DNA from 3 places in the Massilia sp. PWRC2 genome. Region 3 is predicted to be linked to each of the others. Evidence: predicted binding sites of a transcription regulator. Region 3 holds the regulator's gene; each other region holds the start of a gene.
The links. Region 3 encodes FNR, which switches genes on or off when oxygen is low (the NO sensors DNR and NnrR bind a similar motif). Its sites were predicted from a motif close to TTGATNNNNATCAA; they were not measured.
Positions count from the first base shown of each region.

Region 1: the regulator FNR is predicted to act here: its motif matches at 3,552-3,565, upstream of ACP7BZ_RS05035 (glycine-rich domain-containing protein).
Region 2: the regulator FNR is predicted to act here: its motif matches at 1,481-1,494, upstream of oxc (oxalyl-CoA decarboxylase).

Region 1 covers NZ_JAFCUW010000002.1:61,268-69,050, forward strand. Annotated here, with positions in the region: gene ACP7BZ_RS05010 (MFS transporter) at 1-61, opposite strand, end outside; gene ACP7BZ_RS05015 (CDP-6-deoxy-delta-3,4-glucoseen reductase) at 146-1,177, opposite strand; gene ACP7BZ_RS05020 (NAD-dependent epimerase/dehydratase family protein) at 1,190-2,104, shown strand; gene ACP7BZ_RS05025 (hypothetical protein) at 2,113-2,364, opposite strand; gene ACP7BZ_RS05030 (hypothetical protein) at 2,624-2,881, shown strand; gene ACP7BZ_RS05035 (glycine-rich domain-containing protein) at 2,893-3,423, opposite strand; gene ACP7BZ_RS05040 (glycine-rich domain-containing protein) at 3,768-4,589, opposite strand; gene ACP7BZ_RS05045 (CHASE domain-containing protein) at 4,921-6,774, opposite strand; gene ACP7BZ_RS05050 (glutamine--tRNA ligase/YqeY domain fusion protein) at 6,942-7,783, opposite strand, start outside.
Region 2 covers NZ_JAFCUW010000001.1:359,614-367,396, reverse strand. Annotated here, with positions in the region: gene ACP7BZ_RS01685 (2-dehydropantoate 2-reductase) at 1-383, shown strand, start outside; gene ACP7BZ_RS01680 (hypothetical protein) at 504-668, opposite strand; gene ACP7BZ_RS01675 (Crp/Fnr family transcriptional regulator) at 826-1,434, opposite strand; gene oxc (oxalyl-CoA decarboxylase) at 1,635-3,356, shown strand; gene frc (formyl-CoA transferase) at 3,480-4,745, shown strand; gene ACP7BZ_RS01660 (PAS domain-containing protein) at 4,890-5,330, shown strand; gene ACP7BZ_RS01655 (HAD hydrolase-like protein) at 5,630-6,454, opposite strand; gene ACP7BZ_RS01650 (glycosyltransferase family 2 protein) at 6,457-7,776, opposite strand.
Region 3 covers NZ_JAFCUW010000004.1:52,090-59,872, forward strand. Annotated here, with positions in the region: gene ACP7BZ_RS09715 (hypothetical protein) at 38-1,174, shown strand; gene ACP7BZ_RS09720 (phosphate ABC transporter substrate-binding protein) at 1,187-1,618, shown strand; gene ACP7BZ_RS09725 (methyl-accepting chemotaxis protein) at 1,706-3,310, shown strand; gene ACP7BZ_RS09730 (Hpt domain-containing response regulator) at 3,622-4,293, shown strand; gene hemN (oxygen-independent coproporphyrinogen III oxidase) at 4,414-5,853, shown strand; gene ACP7BZ_RS09740 (sulfite exporter TauE/SafE family protein) at 5,895-6,056, shown strand; gene fnr (fumarate/nitrate reduction transcriptional regulator Fnr) at 6,100-6,858, opposite strand; gene ACP7BZ_RS09750 (hypothetical protein) at 7,388-7,612, shown strand; gene ACP7BZ_RS09755 (PEP-CTERM sorting domain-containing protein) at 7,754-7,783, shown strand, end outside.

The DNA.
Region 1 (7,783 bases), on a different contig from region 3:
AGTTACCATTGCGCAGGACGGCAAAGCGGCTGGCGGAGTCCGCCGTGGAATGTTCGGGCATGCTGGCTTTCGGAAAAGATTGCAGCACGGAATTATGCCCGAACTGGCCGCCCTCTGCAGCCGGCGGCAACCGTTGGACGGCGTGTCAGGACGCCGCCAGGTCCGCTTCACTGGTAAATGCATCGGCAAAAAACTGCTCGGCTGGCAAGCCACGGTGACCGATAAAATCGCGCTGCGCCGCTTCCACCATGACGGGGGCGCCGCAGGCATACACCTGGTAGCCCGACAGGTCGGCCAGGTCGTCCATGACGGCGGCGTGGACGAAACCGCGGCGGCCGCTCCAGTGGTCTTCGGGCAGCGGCTCGGATACCACCGGCACATAGGTAAAGCGCGGCAGAATTTGCGCCCACTGCTCGCACAGGGCATGCATGTACAGGTCGTGCGGCCGGCGGCCACCCCAGTAGAGGTGGACGGGGCGGGTCGATTTCAGGTGGATCAGGTGTTCAATGAGTGCCTTGACCGGCGCGAAGCCGGTGCCGGAGGCCAGCAGCACGATGGGCGCAGCGGCTTCTTCGCGCAAATAGAAGGTGCCCAGCGGTCCTTCGAAACGGACGATGTCGCGCTCTTTCATGGTCGAGAACACCTGGTCCGTAAACAAGCCGCCAGCCAAGTGGCGGATATGCAGGGTCAGCGGTGAGTCCAGGCTCGACGGTGCATTGGCGATGCTGTACGCGCGCCGCTTGCCATCCCTGAGCATGAATTCGATGTACTGGCCGGCGCGGTAGGCGAGCGCTTCGTTGGCTGGCAGTTGCAGGCTGATGACCATCACATCGGGCGCCAGCCGTTCCAGTTTGCTGACGCGGGCCGGCATCTTGCGCACCGGGTAATCGCTGCTGCCGGCCACTTCGCGCGCTGCAATGACCAGGTCAGCGTCGGTGGTGGCGCAGCAAAACAGGGCGAAGCCGGCGGCCGCTTCGTCGGCCGACAGTGCGCGCTGCTGGTGCGCACCGTGGCTGACGGTGCCAGCGATGACCTTGCCCTTGCAGGAACCGCAGGCGCCATTCTTGCAGCCGTAGGGCAAGCCGACGCCGGCACGGATTGCCGCGCCCAGCACGGTTTCGCCGGCCTCGCAGGCAAATTGGTGGCCGCTAGGCTCAACAGTGATCTGGAACGTCATACAATCTCCAACATGAAACAATTTATCAAACAAAAAAACCAGCAAACATTCAAGCGGCCCCGCTTGCTCATCATCGGTTGCGGCGATGTCGGCCTGCGCCTGTTGCCGCTGGTACGCGAACGCTTTCGCGTGTTTGCCGTCACCAGCAGCGTGGAACGCTGCGCGCCATTGCGCGCCGCCGGCGCCGTGCCGATCGTGGCCAATCTCGACGACCGTGCCAGCCTGGCCCGCCTGAAAGGGCTGGCGCCGTATATCGTGCATCTGGCGCCGCCGCAAGGGCAGGGCGCACGCGACCAGCGCAGCCGCAATCTCGCCGCCATTTTACCCGACGGCGCGCGCCTCGTTTATGTCAGCACCACCGGCGTGTATGGCGATTGCCAGGGGCAGCGCATCGATGAAACGCGGTCGCTGGCACCGCGCAATGCGCGCGCCATTCGCCGCGTCGATGCCGAGCGCGTGTTGCGCCACTGGGCCCGGCGCAGCGGCAGCGCGCTCGCCATCGTGCGCGCGCCCGGCATTTATGCGCGCGAACGCTTGCCGCTCGAACGCTTGCGACTGGGCACCCCGGCGCTGCGCGCGGCCGACGATGTGTACACCAACCATATCCATGCGGACGACCTGGCGCAGATCGTCGCCCGCGCGCTGCAGCGGGGCTTGCCGGGGCGTGTCTATAACGCCGTCGACGATAGCGACATGCAGATGGCGGCGTATTTCGATGCGGTCGCCGATGCGTTCGCACTGGCGCGGCCGCCGCGGCTGGCGCGTGCCGCGCTGGCGCAACAGGTGTCGCCGCAACTGATGAGTTTCATGAGCGAGTCGCGGCGCATCGATAACCGCCGCATCGGCCAGGAACTGGGGGTGAGGCTGGCGTATCCGCAGATCGTGCCGGCACTGACGGCGATGGCTGCAAGCGGCCCGGCCCGCTAACTGCGCGCTTACTTCTTTTGCTGGGCGCGGCGCTGCTGCTGCTTTTGCTGGGTTAATACCTTGTGCTGGCGCTGTTCGTACAGGGCCTTGGCATCGTCCTTGGCGCGCTCGAGCGTGCGCATGGCCTCGTGGTCATCGTGGGCGACAAAATAATCGGCATCCTGGGCGTCGACCACCAGCTTGATGGCGGCGGCATCGTCGAGTTCGTATATTTCGGTCAGCAGGGTGGTGACCTCGTCGAGGAATTCTTCGTATGTCATGGGGCGCCTTTTAGTGTGGGAGAGAAAACCCGGTGCGCGCCATTTTAACCGCAAGCGGCCGACCGCGCCGGCCAGCAATTGCCATTCGGAAATCCTAAATGCAAGCTGGGTCTTGCCAATAAGCTTCGCTTAAGTAATCGGCATTCGTGCGGTGTATGCTGGTTTTGTCTGCTGAGGCCAGCGCTACCCTGCAGTAGACACCCCCGTTTAATATGGCGCCGCTTGATCGGGCGCCAGCGATCACGAAAGGATGACGAGTATGAACAAGCAAGTTGCGAACATGGCCGTGTACAACCCGGCCAAGGTGCTCGATGCGATTATCGCCAAGCTCAAGTTAAAAAACGACGCCGCGCTGTCGCGCGTGCTGGAAGTGGCACCACCGGTGATCAGCAAAATCCGTCACCGCAGCCTGCCGATCGGCGCGACTATTTTGCTGCGCATGCATGAAGCGAGCGCCATCAGCATCCGCGAGCTGCGTGCACTGATGGCCAGTCCGATGGAGCCGTCGCCAGCCTGAGCGGCGCCGCCTTAACTGACGGCGGCGGCCATACTGCGGCGCGCCGCGGCGGCGCAGTATGCTACCGGCCGGGCCGGGCTGGCGCAGTAGGCTGCTGGTCTGGCCGGGCTGGCACAATAGCCTGCGCTGCTGGCGTCGCTGGCGGCGTCGGCCAGGGCGGCGGCGCGGGCAGGACTTGGCATCCTGTCGCGGGCACAATACGCCGCGGCGCCGCGCGCCGGTGCCAGGCGGCCGCCGGCGCCATCGTCGAACTCGACCTCCGGCTGGTGGTGCAGGAAATAGCCGAAGATGCGCGCGCAGTCGTCTGCATACTTCTTGGTGTCGAGAATGTGGAAGTGCCAGAAGTAATCGACATCGGCGCTGGGCACCGCCGCTTTCTGCGGCAACAATTTGGCAAACATCAAGAACTCCCGATAAGCGCTTTCGGCCGCCCGCGTGCGCGCCTCACTCCAGCCCAGTCCGGCATGGGGGTGCATCAGTCGCGTGCGTATGGTCGACAGATCAAGTGTTGCGATAGGGGCGATGGTTGCATCGATCTTCATCGTTTTCTCCTTGGATGGAAAAGCTGGTGGGTATGTGTGGAAAATCCGTCAAGTCTTGCGCTAGCCGAAATTGTTAGCCGGTTCAGAGTGACGCAAATCAAACTATCTTCCAGTTTGTTCCCGTAACATTGATTTTGATCAATGGTCGAATCATCCCGTGTCAAACTCAGCCGGATGCCGCAGCGCCAGCATGAAAACGCCATGGTTTTATTCGGCGCAATGTTGTTTTTATCGCGTGCGGGGCAGCACAGGGACGGGCAGTGCGGGGAGGATGGTGCGGCGCTGACCGCGGAGCAATCGCGGCGGTGCGCAGGGCGCCGGTGGGGCCGGCGCCCTTGTTACGTTCAAGCGGCCAGCAGTGTTACCTGGTTGGCTGCTGACAGCCAGGCGCTTTGCCTGAAATCGGGGCTGTGCGATTGCCAGGCAGTTTGCTGCGGGCGGGTGGCGGCTGGTGCCGAGCAGTACGCGGTTTGCAATGCGTGACCCGTTGCCGAGCAATACGCGGTCATTGGTGATTGGCCCACTACGGAGCAATACGCAATCTGCTTCGACTGCACCATTGCCGAGCAATACGCCGTGTGCTGTTTTCCGGTCACCGAGCAATAGGCCGTTTGCTGCTGGTCCAATTTCGAGCAATACGCCGTTTGCCGCTTGCCCAATTTCGAGCAGTACGCCGTTTGCTGCTTGCCGGTGACCGAGCAATACGCCGTTTGCTGCTGCTGGCCCGGTGCCGAGCAGTATGCCGTCGGTTGCACTTGCTTCAGCGCGTCGTCGGTGCTGGCGCCGACCAGGCACGGTTCGCCAAACGTGGCCTGATACAGTGCATGCATGCACGTACCGAACGCCTGGTGATCGGCGCCATCATCTGCGCCCAGACCGACGTAAGGATGGTGGTGAATGAAGCGGCCAAACACCTGCTGGCAATCGGCAGCGTACTTGCGGGTGTCGAGGATGTGATAGTGCCAGAAGATATCGACATCGAGCAGCGGCGCGAAATCTTCGTGCGGATACATTTGCAGCAGGCACAGGAAGCGGCGGTATTCCACTTCGACGGCGTCGGCGTGTTCTAGCGTCCAGCCCTCGCCCGACTCCCGGTGCATCAGTTTGAGCTTGATGGGTGTGAGGTCGAGTTCAGCGCATGTGCGCATTGCAGTGGTCGAGTCCATGTCGTCATCCTTCTGGTTGGCAATCGTATTTGTCGGTGAATTCCTGGCAGTGTCGGTGCGGCGGCTGGGACGATTACTTGCCTTCCTACCCTTCACGCTGCGACGCGTCACCACTTGGTCAGTCCCTGCTGTGGCGCCGTGTGCGCTTGGCAGTGAAGGCATTGTTGCTCACGGGAAGTTGTCCCGGCTTGAGCTTCATCAATGAATTTTGGGAAGTATTCCGATTGCGACGGAATGGTCCTATGTCGCGTTGCTGACTAGCGCGCTGGTCGTGTTGACCCTGCGCCGCCGGCAAACGAAGGCGGAAGGCATGCCTTAACCCCGCGGAAACTTAGACGAGCGCCAGTTGCGCCGTCTCTTCGTCGACGAAATGCAGGCCGGCGACGTCGGAATCGGCATTGACTGGCACCGAGATATGCACCGTGGTGCCGCCGCCCGGTGTGCTGACGAGGCGGAATACACCGTTGAGGATATTCATGCGCTCTTCGATGCCGACCAGGCCGAACGAGCTCTGTTTGCCGCGCGCGCCCTGTTGCAGGCCGACCCCGTTGTCGCTGACGGTCATGGAAATCCAGCCGCCGTCCACCCGCAGCTCCACCTTGACCCGGGTCGCCCTGGCATGGCGCGAAATATTACTGAGCGACTCTTGCAGGATGCGGAACAGGGCAGTGGCGCACTGGTCGCTGACCTTGATTTCGCCATGCGGCTCGATCAGCTGGCACTCAATCCCGGCGCGGCGCCGGAATTCGTTGATTTGCCAGTCGACAGCGGCATTGAGACCCAGGTCGAGGACGGTCGGCCGCAAGTCATTGATGATCTGGCGCACGCTGCGGATGGTGGCGTCGATCTGGTGCAGGGTCATTTGCGCGCGCGCATGCAGGCGCGGCTGGCGCCCGCTGGTGCGCACCGACAGCATGTCAGCCTCGATGCGCAAGGCCAGCAGGTTTTGGCCCAGATCGTCGTGGATCTCGCGGGCAATTCTCTTGCGCTCGTCTTCGCGGATGTTGTTGGCGTGCGCCGCCAGGCGCCGCAGGTTTTCGTTCGACCATTGCAGTTTTGCCTCGCTGGCGCGCAATTCTTTGGTCATGTTCTGGGCCAGCGCGATGGCGTGGCGGCGCGAGGACGAAAAGGTGCAAAACACCACGTACAGCAGGCCGGAGCTGCAGGCCCCCAGCAGCATGGCCACCCACGGCAGCCACAGATCGAAGTTGCTCATCAGGCGGCGCTTCTCCACGCTGATCTGCGCTTGCCAGCGGCGCTTGCCGAAATTCATTTCCAAGGTCTCGATGAAGGTGTCGCTGCGGGCCACCAGTGGCGTCTGCGGCACGCCAGGGCGGACCGCACTGTCGAACAACTGGCGCTGTTTGCCGTCGTCGTTGCGGCTGCCGCGGTCGTTGGTGATGTCGGTGATGACCATGCGCACGTCGCGCGCCGGTAACTGTTCGATGATGCCCACCACCAGTTTTTTGACCGAAAAGCCGATGCCGACCGAACCGAGGTAATAGGCGCGCCGGCTGGCAACGCTGTTGTCAGGCAAGTCTCTGCGGTAAATGGGCAGGCGCAGCGCCAGCCCCACCTTGAAGGGGCCGGACAGGGGGGCGATGGGGATGCCCGAGGCCGACAGTTCGCCCGTATCGCGCGCCAGTTCCAGCGCTTGCGCATTGCCGCGCGCTGAAATGTCCCAGCCGAAGCGGCGCGACGCGGCGGAAATCGGCTCGATATAGGTCAGCGCCGTGTAGTACGGCCGCCGGCCGGACGGGGTGATGTCAAAGCGCGGATAGCCTGCCGCTGAATTGGCCACTTCCCGGTTCATTTGCGCTTCGAAGCGCTCGCGTTCGGCGCCATCGATATAGCGGGCAAAGTTGATGGTCTCGATGCCGGGGAATTCGCGCTCGAGCTGAAGGCCTTCGACGTAGCGGTGGAACTGCTCGCGGGTCAGACCGTCGGACGTGGCGAACAGGCTGGCGCTGCCACGCAGCACGTCGGCGTAACTCTTGATGCGGGCGTCGAGTGTTGCCTTGACGCCACGCGACATGTTGGCAAAGCGCTGCTGGGCATCGCCCTCGATGCGGCCGGCAGTCATCGAATAAAACATCGTGCCCACCACCGTCGACAGCAGCAGCCCACCGGCAAGGGCACGCTCGCTGCCGAAGGAACGTGGCAAATAGCTGAGCAAAGGTCGCATGAGGCACCCTGCAGACGTGGTTGAACGGATGCTGTGCTACCAACATACGCGCCGGCCGGCAAGACCGAACCTAGCAGTTCTGCTAGTGAAGCGGGAGCGTCGATCACCCATGCAAAACGCCGGCAGCGCCGGCGTTTAATGCAACATTCGCTGAGCGCCACCCGGGCTTATTTTTGCTTGACCGCCCAGCCATCCTTCAAGGTCGTGATGCGGTTGAACACCGGCTTGCCCGGCGCGCTGTCGACGCGGTCGGCGACAAAATAACCGTGGCGCTCGAACTGGAAGCGCTGATCGGCCTTCGCCTCGCGCATGCCTGGCTCGAGGTAGGCGGTGATCACTTCGAGCGCTTGCGGGTTGAGGGCGGCGATGAAGTCCTTGCCGCCAGCATCGGGCTGGGCTTCGACGAACAGGCGGTCATACAGGCGCACCTCCGCTTCGACGGCGGTGGCGGCGCTGACCCAGTGGATATTGCCCTTGACCTTGTAGGTGTCGGAGCCGGGCGTGCCCGATTTGCTGTCCTCAAAATAGCGCACGTGGACGGCGCTGACGTTGCCGTCGGCATCCTTGTCGACGCCGACGCACTCGGTGACATAGCCGTGGCGCAGCCGGACCCGGCTGCCAGGGGCGTCGCCGATCGGTGGGAAGTAACGGAAATAACCCTTGGTCGGCACTGCCATAAAATCTTCCTGCTCGATCCACAGTTCGCGCGTGATGGGGAAATGGCGCACGCCCCGTTCCGGGAAATGGGGGTGCACGGGCGAGCTGCAGTCTTCCGAATGGTTTTCCGGGAAATTGTCGATGATCAGTTTTAATGGACGCAGCACGGCAGTGGCGCGCGGCGCCTTCGGATCGAGGTCGTCGCGCAGCGCCCCTTCGAGGGTGCTCATATCGATCCAGCCATCGGCCTTCGATACGCCAATGCGCTCGCAAAACAGCTGGATCGCCTCGGGCGTGTAACCGCGCCGGCGCAGGCCGACGATGGTCGGCATGCGCGGGTCGTCCCAGCCGC
Region 2 (7,783 bases), on a different contig from region 3:
GCTTCAATCCCATCAGCGCGCTGTCACATTCGACCCTGGTTGACATCTGCCAGTATCCGCTGGCGCGCGAACTGGCAGCGGCGATGATGGAAGAAGCGCAGGCAGTGGCGGCGCAGCTGGGCATTTCGTTCCGCGTCACGCTCGACCGTCGCATCGAGGGCGCCGAGAAGGTCGGCAAACACAAGACCTCGATGCTGCAGGATGTGGAAGCGGGACGGGGGCCGGAGATTGATGCGCTGGTCGGATCGGTGGTTGAGCTGGCTCGGCTGACGGGGACGCCAACGCCGCATATCGACTCGGCGTACGCGCTCGTTAAAATGCTTGAGCGCACCATGCAGGAAGAGCATGGCGGCGTCAAACTGCAGAAACTGGTGGCCGCGTGAGATGATCTAAAAGCGCCTTTGAAGTCACCGACGCGCACATAAAAAAACGCACCGAAGACCTTGGCCTTGGGTGCGTTTTATTTTCGCCGGATTGCTGCAGTTGCAGCAATCCGGGCTTGATTACATGCCGTAGTGAAAAGCTGCGTCCGACTTGTCGCCGGTGGTTTCGGCATCGAGTTCTTCGCGCAGTTTGGTCATGAACAACGCTTCGATGATCGAGGTGATCGAGAACGATGGTGCGGGATAGGTCGAGCCGGCTGGTGCGGTGTTGTTGAAGCTGGTCATGAGAGACTCCTGAAGGTTGGTTGGATTCGATGAAGTCAATTATAAAGACCTCTTTTGCATCGCACCAATTTCATGTTCTGATATGAGATATAGCGAAAACTGATATTGGCAACATCAACAACATGGTGCCAAACGACCGAATTGGCGGCGGCGCCCGCTAGATTTTTCCCTGATTTTTTAGCCGGCTCAAGGTCTCTGGCGACAGGTTCAGATAGGACGCCAACTCCTTTTTTGGCAGCCGTTCGAACAGTTCCGGATGCTTGCGCATGAAGCGGTGCACGCGCCCCGGCGCGTCGAGCAGGTGCAGGGTGATGGTGTGCGCCATGATGCCGCTCATGAGGTTCATCACTTCGTATTCAAAGGCCAGCTTGACGGCGCTGTGACTCTCCAAAAATGCCACCCACTGCGACAGCGGCATGCGTGCCACCCGCGCCTTGGTCACGCAGACAATGCTGTACGGCGTGGGCGTGTGCAAGCGCCAGGCGGCGTAGCTTGTTTCGATGTCGCGCTCGGCCGGAAAACGCAGGATCATTTCCTTCGCTTCCTGGTTGGTGACGACCCGTTTGAGGATGCCATCAAGCACGAAATATTGCTCCATATCGTGTACGCCCTGATTGAGCAGCATGTCCCCCTTCTGATGGTCTTCGACCGTCAGAAAAGGTTCGAGTGCTTCCATTTCACTGTCGCGCAATTCTTTGAGAACCACATTCTGCTTGAGCTGGACGCGGATGATATTTCGGTCCGGATGGTTCGCTACCAATGTCATTGCTTTGATACCTTATTTGACAGGAGCCGACATCATGCGGCGAAAATTGACCTTGGTCAATGAGAGTTATCCGGCCCGCTCGCTATGATGGCCGCTAATAAAAGCCAGGCTGCCTCACGACTTTCACAGGTCAAAGAAGAACTTGTGTTGACGATTACCATGCGGCGCCTTTGACGAATCACAAGGAGGAGACATCCATCATGACAGACAGCACCCAAGCACCAGCAATGACCGACGGCTTCCATCTGGTCATCGATGCCCTCAAACACAATGACATCGACACCATCTTCGGCCTGGTCGGCATTCCGATTACCGATCTGGCCCGCCTGGCGCAAGCCGAAGGCATGCGTTTCATTGGCTTCCGCCACGAGCAGCACGCCGGCAACGCCGCCGCCATTGCCGGCTACATCACGCAAAAACCAGGCATTTGCCTGACCGTGTCGGCACCCGGCTTTTTGAATGGCTTGACCGCACTGGCCAACGCCACCACCAACTGCTTCCCGATGATTCTGATTTCCGGCTCTTCCGAGCGCGAGATCGTCGACCTGCAGCAGGGCGACTACGAGGAAATGGATCAGCTCAACGCTGCCAAGCCCTACGCCAAAGCATCTTACCGCATCAACAAAGCCGAAGACATCGGCATTGGTATCGCGCGCGCCATCCGCGCCGCCGTTTCCGGCCGTCCAGGCGGCGTCTATCTTGACTTGCCGGCGCAGCTGCTGGCGCAATCGCTCGATGCTGAACACGGCAAGCGTTCGCTGGTCAAGGTGGTCGATCCCGTCCCACGCCAGATCCCCGCACCTGATTCGGTGCAGCGTGCACTCGACCTGCTCAAGAGTGCGAAAAAGCCGCTGATCTTGCTGGGCAAGGGCGCCGCTTACGCCCAGGCCGATGCCGACATCCGCGCCTTCGTTGAAAACTCTGGCATTCCCTACCTGCCGATGTCGATGGCCAAGGGCTTGCTGCCAGACAACCACGCACAATCGGCGTCGGCCGCCCGTTCTTTTGTGCTGGCCGAAGCCGACGTCGTCGTGCTGATCGGCGCGCGCCTGAACTGGCTGCTGTCGCACGGCAAAGGCAAAACCTGGGGCGCCGTGCCGAAGCAGTTTATTCAGATCGACATTTCGCCAACCGAAATCGACAGCAACGTCGCGATTGCCGCACCGTTGATTGGCGACATCGGCTCGTGCGTCGCCGCGCTGTTGAAAGGCATTGCCGACAATGGCCACGCCAAGCCAGATACGGCCTGGACCGGTGCGATCGCTGAACGCAAGGACAAGAATCTGAGCAAGATGGCGGCCACGCTGGCCCTCAATCCATCGCCGATGAACTTTCACAGCGCGCTGCGGGCGATCCGCGACATCCTCAAGACCCGGCCTGATATCAACGTCGTCAACGAAGGCGCCAACACGCTCGATTACGCCCGTTCGATCATCGACATGTACGAGCCACGCAAACGTTTCGATTCCGGCACCTGGGGTATCATGGGGATTGGCATGGGCTACGCCATCGGCGCCGCCGTCATTACCGGCAAGCCAGTCGTCGCCATCGAAGGCGACAGCGCCTTCGGTTTCTCCGGCATGGAGCTGGAAACGATTTGCCGCTATGACTTGCCAATCGTCACGATTGTATTTAACAACAACGGTGTCTACAAAGGCACTGATCCGAACCTCAACCCGAATGTGCCAAACGATGTGCCCGTTACCTCGTTCGTCAAGGGTGCCCGTTACGACAAGATGATCGAAGCCTTTGGCGGCATCGGTTACAACGTGACGACACCGGAAGAATTGACCGTTGCCTTGAATGAAGCGATTGCTTCCGGCAAGCCGACCCTGATCAACGCGGTGATCGATCCGAACGCCGGCACGGAAAGTGGCCGCCTGACCAATCTGAATCCGCAGAGCGGCGCGAGCAAGAAATAATCAGTCAGAGTCCAGCAAGAGTCCAGCAAGAGTTACGCAAGAGTCACGCAAGAGTCATGCAACATCGCCGGCGCCCCGGGTGCCGGCAACAAGAACGATCACGCCTACTTCATGGAGACACAAATGAGCGACGCAACGAGCAACAAGCCCCTAGAGGGCATCAAGATTATCGACTTCACCCACGTGCAAGCCGGTCCGGCCTGCACCCAGCTGCTGGCCTGGTTCGGCGCCGACGTCATCAAGGTCGAGCGTCCCGGTTCGGGTGATGTCACCCGTTCGCAACTGCGTGACATCCCGGGCGTCGACGCCCTGTATTTCACCATGCTTAACAGCAACAAGAAATCGCTGACCCTGGACACCAAGACCGCTGCCGGCAAAGAAATTTTGACCAAGCTGATCATGGAATCGGACGTGCTGGTCGAGAACTTCGGCCCAGGCGCACTGGACCGTATGGGCTTCACCTGGGAACACATCAATTCGCTCAATCCGGGCATGATCGTGGCGTCCGTCAAGGGCTTCTCCGATGGCCACCATTACGAAGACTTGAAAGTCTACGAAAACGTCGCCCAGTGCGCCGGCGGTGCTGCCTCGACCACCGGTTTTGACGACGGCCCACCAACCATTTCCGCTGCTGCGCTGGGTGATTCGAACACCGGCATGCACCTGGCGATCGGCATCCTGACCGCCCTGCGCGGCCGCGACAAGACCGGCAAGGGCCAAAAGGTGGCCGTGTCGATGCAAGACTCCGTGCTGAACCTGTGCCGCGTCAAACTGCGTGACCAGCAGCGCCTGGACCGTATCGGCTACCTGGAAGAGTATCCACAGTACCCACACGGCAAGTTCTCGGACTTCGTGCCACGCGGCGGTAACGCCGGCGGTGGTGGCCAGCCTGGCTGGGTATTGAAGTGCAAGGGCTGGGAAACCGACCCCAACGCCTACATTTATTTCACCATCCAGGGCCACGCCTGGGAACCCATCACGCGCGCCATCGGCAAGCCTGAATGGGCCACCGACCCGGCTTACATGACGGCGGCGGCACGCCAGGACAAAATTTTCGACATCTTCGCCACCATCGAAGTGTGGCTGGCTGACAAGACCAAGTTCGAAGCGGTCGACATCCTGCGCAAATTCGACATCCCTTGCGCACCCGTGCTGACGATGAAAGAAATTCTCAACGATGAATCGCTGCGCGCCAGCGGTACCATCGCTGAAGTTGACCACAAGGAACGCGGCAAGTACTTCACGGTCGGCAGCCCGATCAAGTTCTCCGACACCACCGTCGAGATCACCGGTTCGCCGCTGCTCGGCGAGCACACCGATGAAGTGCTGGAAAGCCTGGGCTACAACCAGGACCAGATCGCAGCGTTGCACGATCAAAAAGTAGTGTAAGCCAGCCAGGCGGCGGCAGCCGCCTGCGACTGCGCGGCGCGTTACAGCCTGGCTGTGACGCGCCGTTTTCGTTTTAGAATCGTATCAGCCGGGGGACGCTGCCGACGACGGTGCGGCGCGTCCGCCTGGCGCAAGGAAAACGCCATGAGCAGCACTATTGATTTCAGCCATTTTGTCAGCGCCCTGGGCGACGCCGTCATCGTCTGCGATGCCGCCGGTGCCATCACCGTGTGGAACCCGGCCGCCACCCGTATCTTCGGTTTTACGGAAAGCGATGCCCTCGGGCAGTCGCTCGACCTCATCATTCCCGAGCGCCAGCGGCAGCGCCACTGGGACGGTTACCACAAGACCATGGCGACCGGCGAGACGCGCTACGGTAGCGATCTGCTGCGCGTGCCAGCCTTGCACAAGGAAGGCAAAAGCCTGTCGATTGCCTTCACGGTGGCGATGTTGCACGCCCCGGATGGCGCCGTCTCGGCCATCGTCGCCATCGTGCGTGATGAAACGCTGCGCTGGAACGAAGAGCGGGCGATCAAGGCCAAGCTGGCTCAGTTGGAGGCGGCAGCGGCTGCTGGCACTGCCTGAAACGCCGCGCAGGGCAGGGCGCGCCGGTGCGTTCGTGTGCAATTGCGCTTAATTGCGCTCAATTGCGCTCACTTGCGCTCACTGGCGCTCACTTGCGTAGCGTAGGGAGGCGCGGCGTGAGTTGTGTTGCCGGAGTTGCGTGGCCTGGGTTGCATGGCCTGAATAGTGTTGCCGTGGTTCCGTGGCCGGAGTTGCGTGGCTTCCGATGCGTTGCCTGCGTTCCGTGGCCTGAGTGCAGTTGTGCTGTGCGCCGGGCCCTGCAGGTTCGCGTGCGAGCTGTGCTGCCTGCCTCGACTGCCTCAATTGCGCTGTCGTTCGCCCTCCTCGGCAATCAGTCGCGCCGCGCCATGCAGATCGGGCGCGATGCGGGCAGGCACGCGGCCGCGCCCCAGCTGCCAGCCTGTTTCGCTGCCATTGTCGATCAACACTGTGCGGCAGCCGGCGCGGTTGCCCGCTTCGATGTCGTCGAGGCGGGCGCCGGCCATCCACGACGACGCCAGATCGATGCGGTGTTCGATAGCTGCCTGCAACATCAGCGTCGGATGTGGTGGCCGGCAGCAGCCGCGGCCCGCGCTGCCGGTGTGGCCGGCGGGCCCCACTGACCACGCTGCGGTCGGTGCGCTGCCATGGCGGCAGCGGCAGTAGCCCTGCAGCGGCAGCTGCTCGCGAAACAGCAAGTCATTGAGCCGATCGATGAACAGGCCGTGCTGGCCGGCGCCGAGGGTGTTGACGTCGTCGGTGGCTGCCGGTGTTTGACGATCGCTGACCGTGCTGGTGAGGGCGTCGGTGCGTCGTCGGCGCCGGCCATTGTCGCGCCGTCGACCTTGCGCGGCGCCGCCTTGCAGGACGGCTTCCGCCTGCGCTTCTGCTTGTGCTTCTGCCTGTGCTTCTGCTTCCGCTTCCGCTCGCGCTCCATTATGCTGCTCACTCTGGCTCTGACCAGGGCGACTGACCTCGGCCTGCGCGCCTTGTGCGGGTGGCGCAGCGCCGTCATCGAACACCATCAGCCGAAAATCGAGTTCGATCAACAAGCGCAGACCAGCGGCGGCGCCATCGCGCAGCAGACAGCGCGGTCCACTGCCTTCGAGCAGGGCGCCGAACGCGCCGATGAAAATCGCTCTCATGATCAAGCGTAGGGCACACGGTGGCGCACGGCGCCGGCCAGCCGCCAGAACAGGGCCAGTGGCGGCAGCATGGGTGCAGTGAGCAGGACAGCGCTGACATGCGAGGCACTTTTGGCGGTTCCGCGCAGGCGGCGGATCGCCAGCATGGCCGTGAGCACCAGCCAGCTGCCGCCGGCGGCCACTGCCAGCACCTCGTGACGGCGCCACAAGGCGCCAGCAGCCAATAGCAGGGCGAAGACCACGGCCAGGTCATGCCAGTGCGGCGGGCGGCCGATATGGTCCCGGTAACGCTGTGGATGTTTTTTGAAGAGCAGGGCGGCGTTGCGCAGGGCGCTTAGCTGCGTCACGCTGGCCCACCATGGGCTCGCCAGCAGCGGGTGCGCCACGGTGGCCGCCGGCACTGGCAGCACGCGGGCGCCGGCTTCGAGCAGGCGAAAATACAAGTCTGTGTCGGTGAGAAACGGATCGCCGAAGCGCTTGTCGAATCCGCCCAGCCGCTCGAGCACACTGCGCCGGTAAAACCAGTTGCAGCCGACGAAGGCGCCACCCGCGCGCTCGAAGCACTGGCGCTGCGCTTCGGTGGGGTGCGACGGCAGGCGGCAGTCGACGCTCCCTACAGCAACGTCGGCAACGTCGGCAACGTCGGCAACGTCGGCAAGGTCGGCAACGTCGGCAAGGTCAGCAGCACCGGCAGCATCGACAACCTCGGCAGCATCGACAACCTCGACAACCTCGACAACCTCGGCAACGTTGGACCGGACCGGCGTCGTGCCGGGCAGCGTGGGGACGTCAACGTTGACGTCGGCGTCGGCGTCGGCGTTGAGGCCGAGGCCGAGGCTGGTAATGGCGCGGCGCGCAGCACGATCGGTCAGGGGAGCGGTGAAGGCGGCCATGGCGTGGCGCAGCCAGTCGACGGCGGCGACCGTGTCGTCGACGGTAAAAGCAATGATCTGCGCATCAGCGGCCCGCCAGCCCAGGTTGCGGACAGCGCCCGCGCCGCGCGTACGGCCATGGTTGGGCAGGTAGCGCAGTCGTGCACCATGGGGCGCCGTGGGGCTGGTGGCGGCCTGGCGCAGACTCCAGGCCGCCACCATGCGTGCGGTGGCGGGATCAGGGTCATCCTCGACAATGAGGATGTCGTAGCGGGCCCGCAGATCCTGGCGCAGCAGGGCGTCGAGATTGCGGTCGAGCTGGTCCAGATCGCCGCTGGTGACGACCACCACGGCAAGGACGCTTGCCTGGGCTGGCGCTGCCTTGGTCGGCGCCAACCCCGGCGCAAACCCCGGCCCTGAAACCACGCTACTGTCGTTCCTTGTCGGCACGCTTGCT
Region 3 (7,783 bases):
GCTCGGGCGCATCACTTCAACTAACCAGAGAGAATCTATGTCCCGCCACATTACTCCTGCTGTCCCGCTGATCCGCCGCCGCACTGCCGTGCTGGTGGGAATGGCCGTGCTGGCTTCCGCCGGCGCTCACGCGCAAGATGTTAGCCAGATGTTCAATGTCAGCGGCTTCGGCACCGTCGGCATGGTGCACAACTCGGTCAACACGGGCGACTATGTCGCCGATGTGTTTCAGCCGAATGGCGCGGGCTACACCAACCGCTCGTCGTTTACCGTCGACAGCAAGCTTGCCATGCAGGTCGATGCCAAGATCACTGACCAGTGGAGCGCAGTGCTGCAAGTGGTCTCGCGCGAGCGCGTCAATTCAGGCTATCTGCCGCGCGTCGAGTGGGCCAACATCAAGTATGCGATCACGCCGGAACTGAGCGTGCGCGTTGGCCGCGTCGCCATGGCCACCTTCATGAACTCGGAAACCCGCCTGGTCGGTTACGCCAATCCGTGGGTGCGCCCGCCGATCGAGACTTACAGCCTGCGCTCGACCACCAATTCGGACGGCATTGACGGCGCTTACCGCCATACTTTTGGCCCTGTCACGAATACGACCCAGGTCTGGTACGGCAAGATGGAAGTCGCTTCGGTCAGCTCCACCGGCGCCGTTTCCAACGGCGTGCGCGCGGAGAAAATCAAGGGCATCGCCGACAGCGCCGAGATGGGTGCATTGACGCTGCGCGCGGCGCTGACCAAGATTGACTTCCGTCTCAACGGCGCCGCCGGCACGTTTATTTATTCGCCAGCAAATGTCTACAACCTTGGCGCCACCTACGATCCAGGCAACTGGTTCGTGCTGGGCGAACTGACCAAGTCCGATTTCGGCACCGTCCAGCGCGCACAAAAGGCCGGCTATGTGACTGGCGGCTACCGCTTCAACAAATTTACGCCCTACATCACCTATTCGAAGGTCGATATCGATGACGGCCAGATCAATTTGGCCCTACGCGCCCAGCACACCGTCTCGGGCGGCCTGCGCTGGGACTTCCGCAAGAACTTTGCGCTCAAGGTGCAGCTCGACAAGGTGCAGCTGGAACCAGGCAGCAACGGCTTTTTCACCAACTCCAAGCCGGGCATGGCGGGCAGCAGTGCCAAGATTTTGTCCGGCACCATCGACTTCGTCTTTTAAAGGATTGCTCTCATGAAAAACAACACGCTGATGCGTTCTTCTTTGCTGGCGCTCGCTATGATGGCTGCCGGCAGCGCCGCTTTCGCCGAAACGGTGGTGGTGGTGTCCGCCAAGTCGGGCGCCAGCGCGCTCACCGCCGACCAGGTTGCCGACATTTTTCTCGGCAAATCGAATGTCCTGCCTGGTGGTGGCCAGGCGGTGCCGGTCGATCAGGCTGACGGCGCCCTGCGCGACGACTTTTATTCCAAGTCGACGGGCAAGACGGCGGCGCAGGTAAAAGCCTACTGGTCCAAGCAGATTTTCAGCGGCAAGGGCCAGCCGCCGAAGGAAGTGGGCGACAGCGCGGCCGTCAAGACGCTCGTTGCCAGCAACCCCAACATGATCGGTTATATCGACAAGGGCGCCCTTGACGGCAGCGTCAAGCCGGTACTGAGTCTCAAATAAAGTACCACGCCGGGGGCGCGCAGCCAGGCCGCTGCGGCGCTGCGTTGTTGCGTGCCCCCGTATGCAATCATCAGCCAGGACATCGCAATGAACATCAAGAACAGAATCTGGTCGCTGCCCATTATTTCCGCTGCCATATTCGGATTGGGGCTGGCCGTCTCGTCATACTATTCGACCATCGCGCTTGAGGCCATCGAGGCCACCGGCGCCGTCGATTATCCCGTGCTGAGCCAGTCGGGCATGCTGCGCGGCGATGTGCAGGCGCTGGCGGACGAGCTCAAGGGGGCGGTGCTCGAAGGCGACAAAAAACGGCTCGACACCATCGCCGAATCGGCCAACAAGATTCGCACCAAGATTACCCAGTACGGCGCCATCGCCGGGCAAAAGGCCAACAGCGAGCGCATTCTTACCGAATTTAACGCCTACTACACCGATGGCGCGGCCGCTGCCCGCATCATGCTCGAGGTCGACAAGGGCGATGTCCCCAGCGCCATCGCCAAGATGCAGGCATCGTTGGCCGCCATAAGCGGCGACCTGGAAAAAACCGTGGTCGCTGCCAATAAACAATTTAAAAACGGCGTCGCCTACAGCACCTCGCGCGTCCAGCTGGTGCTCACCATCAGTATTGCGGTGGCGGCGCTGGTCATCTGTTCACTGGTGCTGGTCGCCTGGTTCGTCATCCGCGCCATCTGGAGCCAGCTGGGCGGTGAGCCCGAATATGCGCGCAAGATTGCGCAAACGGTGGCGGCCGGCGACCTGTCGATCAGCATCGAATTCGATCCCCGTTATGGCGCCAGCCTGCTCGGTGCGCTGGCTGAAATGCGCGCGCGGCTCGAAGGCATCGTTGGCGGCATCCAGGGCGCGGCGGCGGAAATCCGCGTCGCCTCCGCCGAGATCGCCAGCGGCAACGCCAATCTGTCGGCGCGCACCGAGACGCAGGCCGGCAACATCGGCCGCGCCGCCCGTTCGATGGGCGACCTGACCGCCACCGTCCAGCACAATGCGGAAAGTGCGCGCCATGCCAACGAACTGGCCGACGCCGCCTCCGGCGTGGCCGCCAAGGGCGGGCGGGTGGTGGCCCAGGTGGTCGACACCATGAATGACATCAATGCCTCGGCGCGCAAGATCTCCGACATCATCGGCGTGATCGACTCGATTGCCTTCCAGACCAACATCCTTGCCCTGAATGCCGCCGTCGAAGCGGCGCGTGCCGGCGAGCAGGGCCGTGGCTTCGCCGTGGTCGCCAGCGAAGTGCGCAGTCTGGCGCACCGCAGCGCCAGCGCCGCCAAGGAAATCAAGCAGCTCATCGATGACTCCGCCACCAAGGTGAGCACCGGCTCGCGGCTGGTCGAAGATGCCGGCACGACGATGACGGAAATCGTTACCTCGGTCGAGCATGTCAGCAAGCTGATCGGTGAAATCAGTGCCTCCAGCCAGGAGCAGAGCAAGGGCCTGGAAAACCTCAGCCACAGTGTCGCCGAGATGGACGAGAGCACCCAGCAAAATGCGGCGATGACGGAGCAGGCGGCCGCTGCCGCCGACTCCTTGCAGGAGCAGGCCCAGCAGATGAGTGAAGCGGTCGGCGTCTTCAAGCTGCCCGCCGGCAGCGGCGGGGGCGCCGCCAAAGCGGGCAGTGCCAGCGCGGTGGCGGCGGCCAGACCGGCGCTTCGTCTGGTCGACCAGGCCGCTTGATCAAGCGCCGATTGTTGTCTACCTGCATCAGCAGGCCATCACGCATTGTCAGGCAAAACTGTGCGCAGTACACTCTCATGCCTTAGCCACGAAGGGCGCGGCAGGGAGGCAGCGATGCCGGACTTTTTACCCGCATTGACGGGTTTGCAATCATTATCCCAGCTACAGGATTGGCGGTCACCGGTGTCTTTCATGCTCATTGCGAGTTTCTGGCGCGGCCGTCAAGCCGCCCCTGGTTGGCCAGCCTGTCGGGCCTGTCGGGCTTATCGGGCTTATCGCGCTTTCTCGGCTGGCCTGACGGGGGCGCGCTGATGGCCGCCCTGCGTGGCAAGGTCTTGCTGCTCGACAGCCAGGCACGGCACCGGCGCCTGACCAGCGCCATGCTCACCGAGCTGGGCCTCGAGGTGTCGAATACCAACGACGCTGCCAGTGCGGTGGCGCTGGCCTTGACTGGCCACTTCGAGCTGCTGCTGATCGACTTGACCATCCCCTTTTTGGACGGTATCGACGCCAGCGCGACACTGCGCGCGGCCGGCTACGCGCGGCCCATCGTGGCGCTGACGGCGGCCCTGGTGGCGGCCGAGCAGCGCCACTATCTGGCGCGCGGATTTAGCCACTGCCTGATCAAACCGCTCGACAGTGGCGCGCTGGCGAGCCAGTTGGGCAGCCTGCTGGCGCCGGGCGGCGTCGCCAGTGCGACTGCCGGCGCGCCGCCGGTGCTGCTCGACATGGCGGTGCTGTGCGCGCTGTTTGCCGCCCGGCTGCCGGTGCAGGTCCAGCAGATGCAGGCGCTGGCGGCCCGCCACGAATGGCGCGCGGTGTCGAGAATTGCCCATTTTGTCAAAGGGGCGGGGGCCTCGTTTGACCACGGCGCCGAAGGCGAGCTGGCGGCCCGCCTCGATGCCGCCATCAGCAAGGGCGAACACGCGCTGGCGCAGGCCGCGCTGAACCGGCTGGCCGAGCGCATTGGCCTGGCCCCTTGAGACGGCCGTCGCCCCTTTGTATTTGATGTAAGTCAAGGATTTTAGCGCGCCCGCTTTTTACACTGACGCTTATCAAGGACACCGTTCAGTTTCGAGCAGTCCACATTCCGAAAAGCGCGCATGTCCCACCTCACCCTTTCAGCCGAGCAGGCGCCAGTCCGTTTCGATGCCGACCTGTTGCGCAACTTGCGCCGTGCCGGACCGCGCTACACGTCTTACCCCACGGCCGACCGTTTCAGCTCGCAATTTGGCTACCGCGATTATCTGGCGGCGGTGGCGGCGCGGCGTACGCGTGGCGCCGGCAAGCCGCTGTCGCTCTATCTGCACATCCCGTTTTGCGCATCGGTCTGCTACTACTGCGCCTGCAACAAGATCGTCACCCGCCGCACCGAAAAGGCAGCCCATTACCTCGCTTACCTGAAACGCGAGATCGCCATGCAGGCCGCGCTGTTTTCCGGCATGAACGAGGTGCGCCAGCTGCACCTGGGCGGCGGCACCCCCACTTACCTGAGCGACGCCCAGATCGACGAGCTGATGGCGCACCTGCACCGCCACTTCACCTTCGCCAGCGACGCCGCCGGTGAGTATGGCATCGAAGTCGATCCGCGCAGCGTGACGCCCGAGCGCATCGGCCGCCTGCGCCAGCAGGGTTTCAACCGCATCAGCCTGGGTGTGCAGGATTACGACGAAGCGGTACAGCGCGCCGTCAACCGCGTGCAGCCGCAGGCGCAGACCCAGGCCATTCTCGACGCCGCCCGCCAGCACGGCTTCCGCTCGGTGAACATCGATCTGATCTACGGCCTGCCCGAACAGAATGCGGCGACCATGGCGCACACGCTCGAGCGGGTGATCACGGCATCGCCCGACCGCATCGCCCTGTATCACTACGCCCATCTGCCGCACCTGTTCAAGCCGCAGCGCCGCATCGATACGGCGCGCCTGCCAGACGCCGACACCAGGCTCGCCATGCTGGGCCTGGCGATCGACCGGCTGGGCGCAGCCGGCTATGTATACATCGGCATGGACCATTTCGCCCGTCCCGACGACGAGCTGGCGGTGGCCCAGCGGCAGGGCCGCCTGCACCGCAATTTTCAGGGCTATTCGACGCACGCCGATGCCGATATCGTCGCCTGCGGGGTGTCGGCCATCGGTGCGGTGGGCATGAGCTACAGCCAGAATGTGAAGACGCTCGAGGCCTATTACGAACGGCTCGACCGCAACGAGCTGCCGATCGAGCGCGGCATCACCCTCTCGATGGACGACGCCCTGCGCCGCTCCATCATCGGGATGCTGATGTGCCAGTTCGAGCTGTCGATCGAGGCAGTCGAACAAGCCTTTCCGATCACCTTCGGCGATTATTTTGCCAGCGAGCTGGCACAGCTGCACCTGCTGCAGCAAGATGGTCTGGTCAGCGTCGGCCCCGAGTGGCTCAGCGTCAGTCCGAAGGGACGGCTGGTGATCCGCAATATCTGCATGGTGTTCGATCGTTATTTGGTATTACCGGGATCACCGGCAGCTCCGGCGGCGACGCTGGTGCCGCGCTTTTCCAGCACCGTCTAGCCGGTATCGACGCCGCCGCGCTGCGGTCTTTTCTGCCGCCGGTGCTGGCGCCATTGCTGGCCATGCTGCTGATCGGGCTGACCGTCAGCGTGCACTGTGCCGGCATGTGCGGCGGCATCGTCGGCGCTTTTTCGATGGCGCCCGGGCGGCCGCTTGGCGTGCCGCTCAAGCGCGCAGCGGCGGCGACAACGGCCTGCGTTTGATGGGCGCCGTTGCCGGCGCTGACACCGCGCACCTGCGGCGCGCTCAGGCCAGCGGACTGCAAGCCGTGGTGCCGGCCGCCATCGCCTTCAGGCGCGCCGGGTCGAGCAGGGTGATGCCGCGCTTGTCGACCGCCAGCAGGCCCAACTTTTTAAAACGGGCCAGCAGGCGGCTGATGCTCTCGATGGTCAAGCCCAAGTAGTTGCCGATGTCTTCACGCGACATACGCAGATCAAACTCGGTGGACGAATAACCGCGCGCCGCATAGCGCGTGGCCAGGTTGACCAGGAAAACCGAAAACCGCTGTTCGGCCCGCATGTTGCCCAGTAAAAGCATGACATTTTGTTCGCGCGTGATTTCCTGGCTCATGATGCGGTGGAAGTGGCGCAGCAGATTGGGTACTTCGCCAAACAGGCTTTCGAGCGCGGGGAAGGGGATTTCGCACACTTCGCAATCGTCGAGCGCGACGGCGTCGCACTGGTAGCGCTCTTCGCTGATGGCGTCCATGCCCAGCAGTTCACCAGCCATTTGAAAGCCGGTGATCTGTTCGTCGCCGCTGACGTCCACGTAGCAGGTTTTGAAGTGGCCGAAGCGGATCGCATACAGATGGCGAAACGGCTCGCCGCGCTGGTACAGGCGTTCGTCGCGCGCCACCCGGCGGCGGCGGCCGATGACCTGGTCGAGGCGTTCGATGTCGTCGTCGTCCAGGCCCATTGGCAAGCACAACTGGTGCATGCTGCAGCCGGCGCATCCCGCCTTGATGGCGTGGACAGTGACGGCGGCGGCGGAAAGCGGAAGGCGCATGGCGGCTCTTTACAAGAAAATCGTACTGTAGGGCGGTATGAAAGGGATGCACGCCCGGCGGGCATTCATGTACGCAGCAGGGCAACGCGGCAGGACAGCACTGCAGCACAGAATGGCAGCACAGAACAGCAGCACAGGCCGGCGCCGGCTCTACAAGCGGCTAACAGCATGCGTCTATGATAACGCCGGCCTTGACAGCCGTCGAGTCGCACACGTTTGCGCCGCTGGATCACAGGTTTACTTTTGATGTACATCAAAAACACCGGGGGCGACATCGGCTAATCGCCGTGCATCCCTGTATCCAGGCTAATTGTCGGAAAAACTGACAGCGCTGCTGGCGGCGCTACCCGGCCCCCATGGCGCCGTCGCCGCCCTGGTCCAGTGCCTTGATTATAAAAAGATTGAGCGCCCCGCGCCGCGCATGGCATGAATCCTGCTGCGTGTTTTTGTGCAGGCGACCGGTGCAGCAGGTCCTCGAACGACGCAGGCGCATACCCGCCCATCACCCCACCCATACAAGGAGTACTGGATGACGTCTTCGCTTTTCAATTATTCGTTCAGGGCCGTGGTCGGCCTGCTGTTGGCGGTCAGTGGCCAGGCCTACGCGGGCGTGCTCGCTTACCAGAGCAAGGCGGCATTTCAGGCCGCCATCGCCGGCTGGCAAGCGAGCACCACCGATTTCGAAGCGGTACCAGCGGGCACTGCCTTCAATGCCGGCGGCGGCCCGGCCGGCAGCGGTTTTGGCATGGTGTAGTCGGGCCCCTCCGCCGGCAGCGCGCGGCCGGCGCTCGACGACCAGTTCTGGACCAGCTCCGGCCGCAACTATCTGGGCCTCGACAATAACGCCGCTTCGCTCGAGGCGGGCGATGCCCTGACCTTCAGCTTTAGCGGCGCCGTGCAGGCGTTCGGCCTGTACGTGATCGGC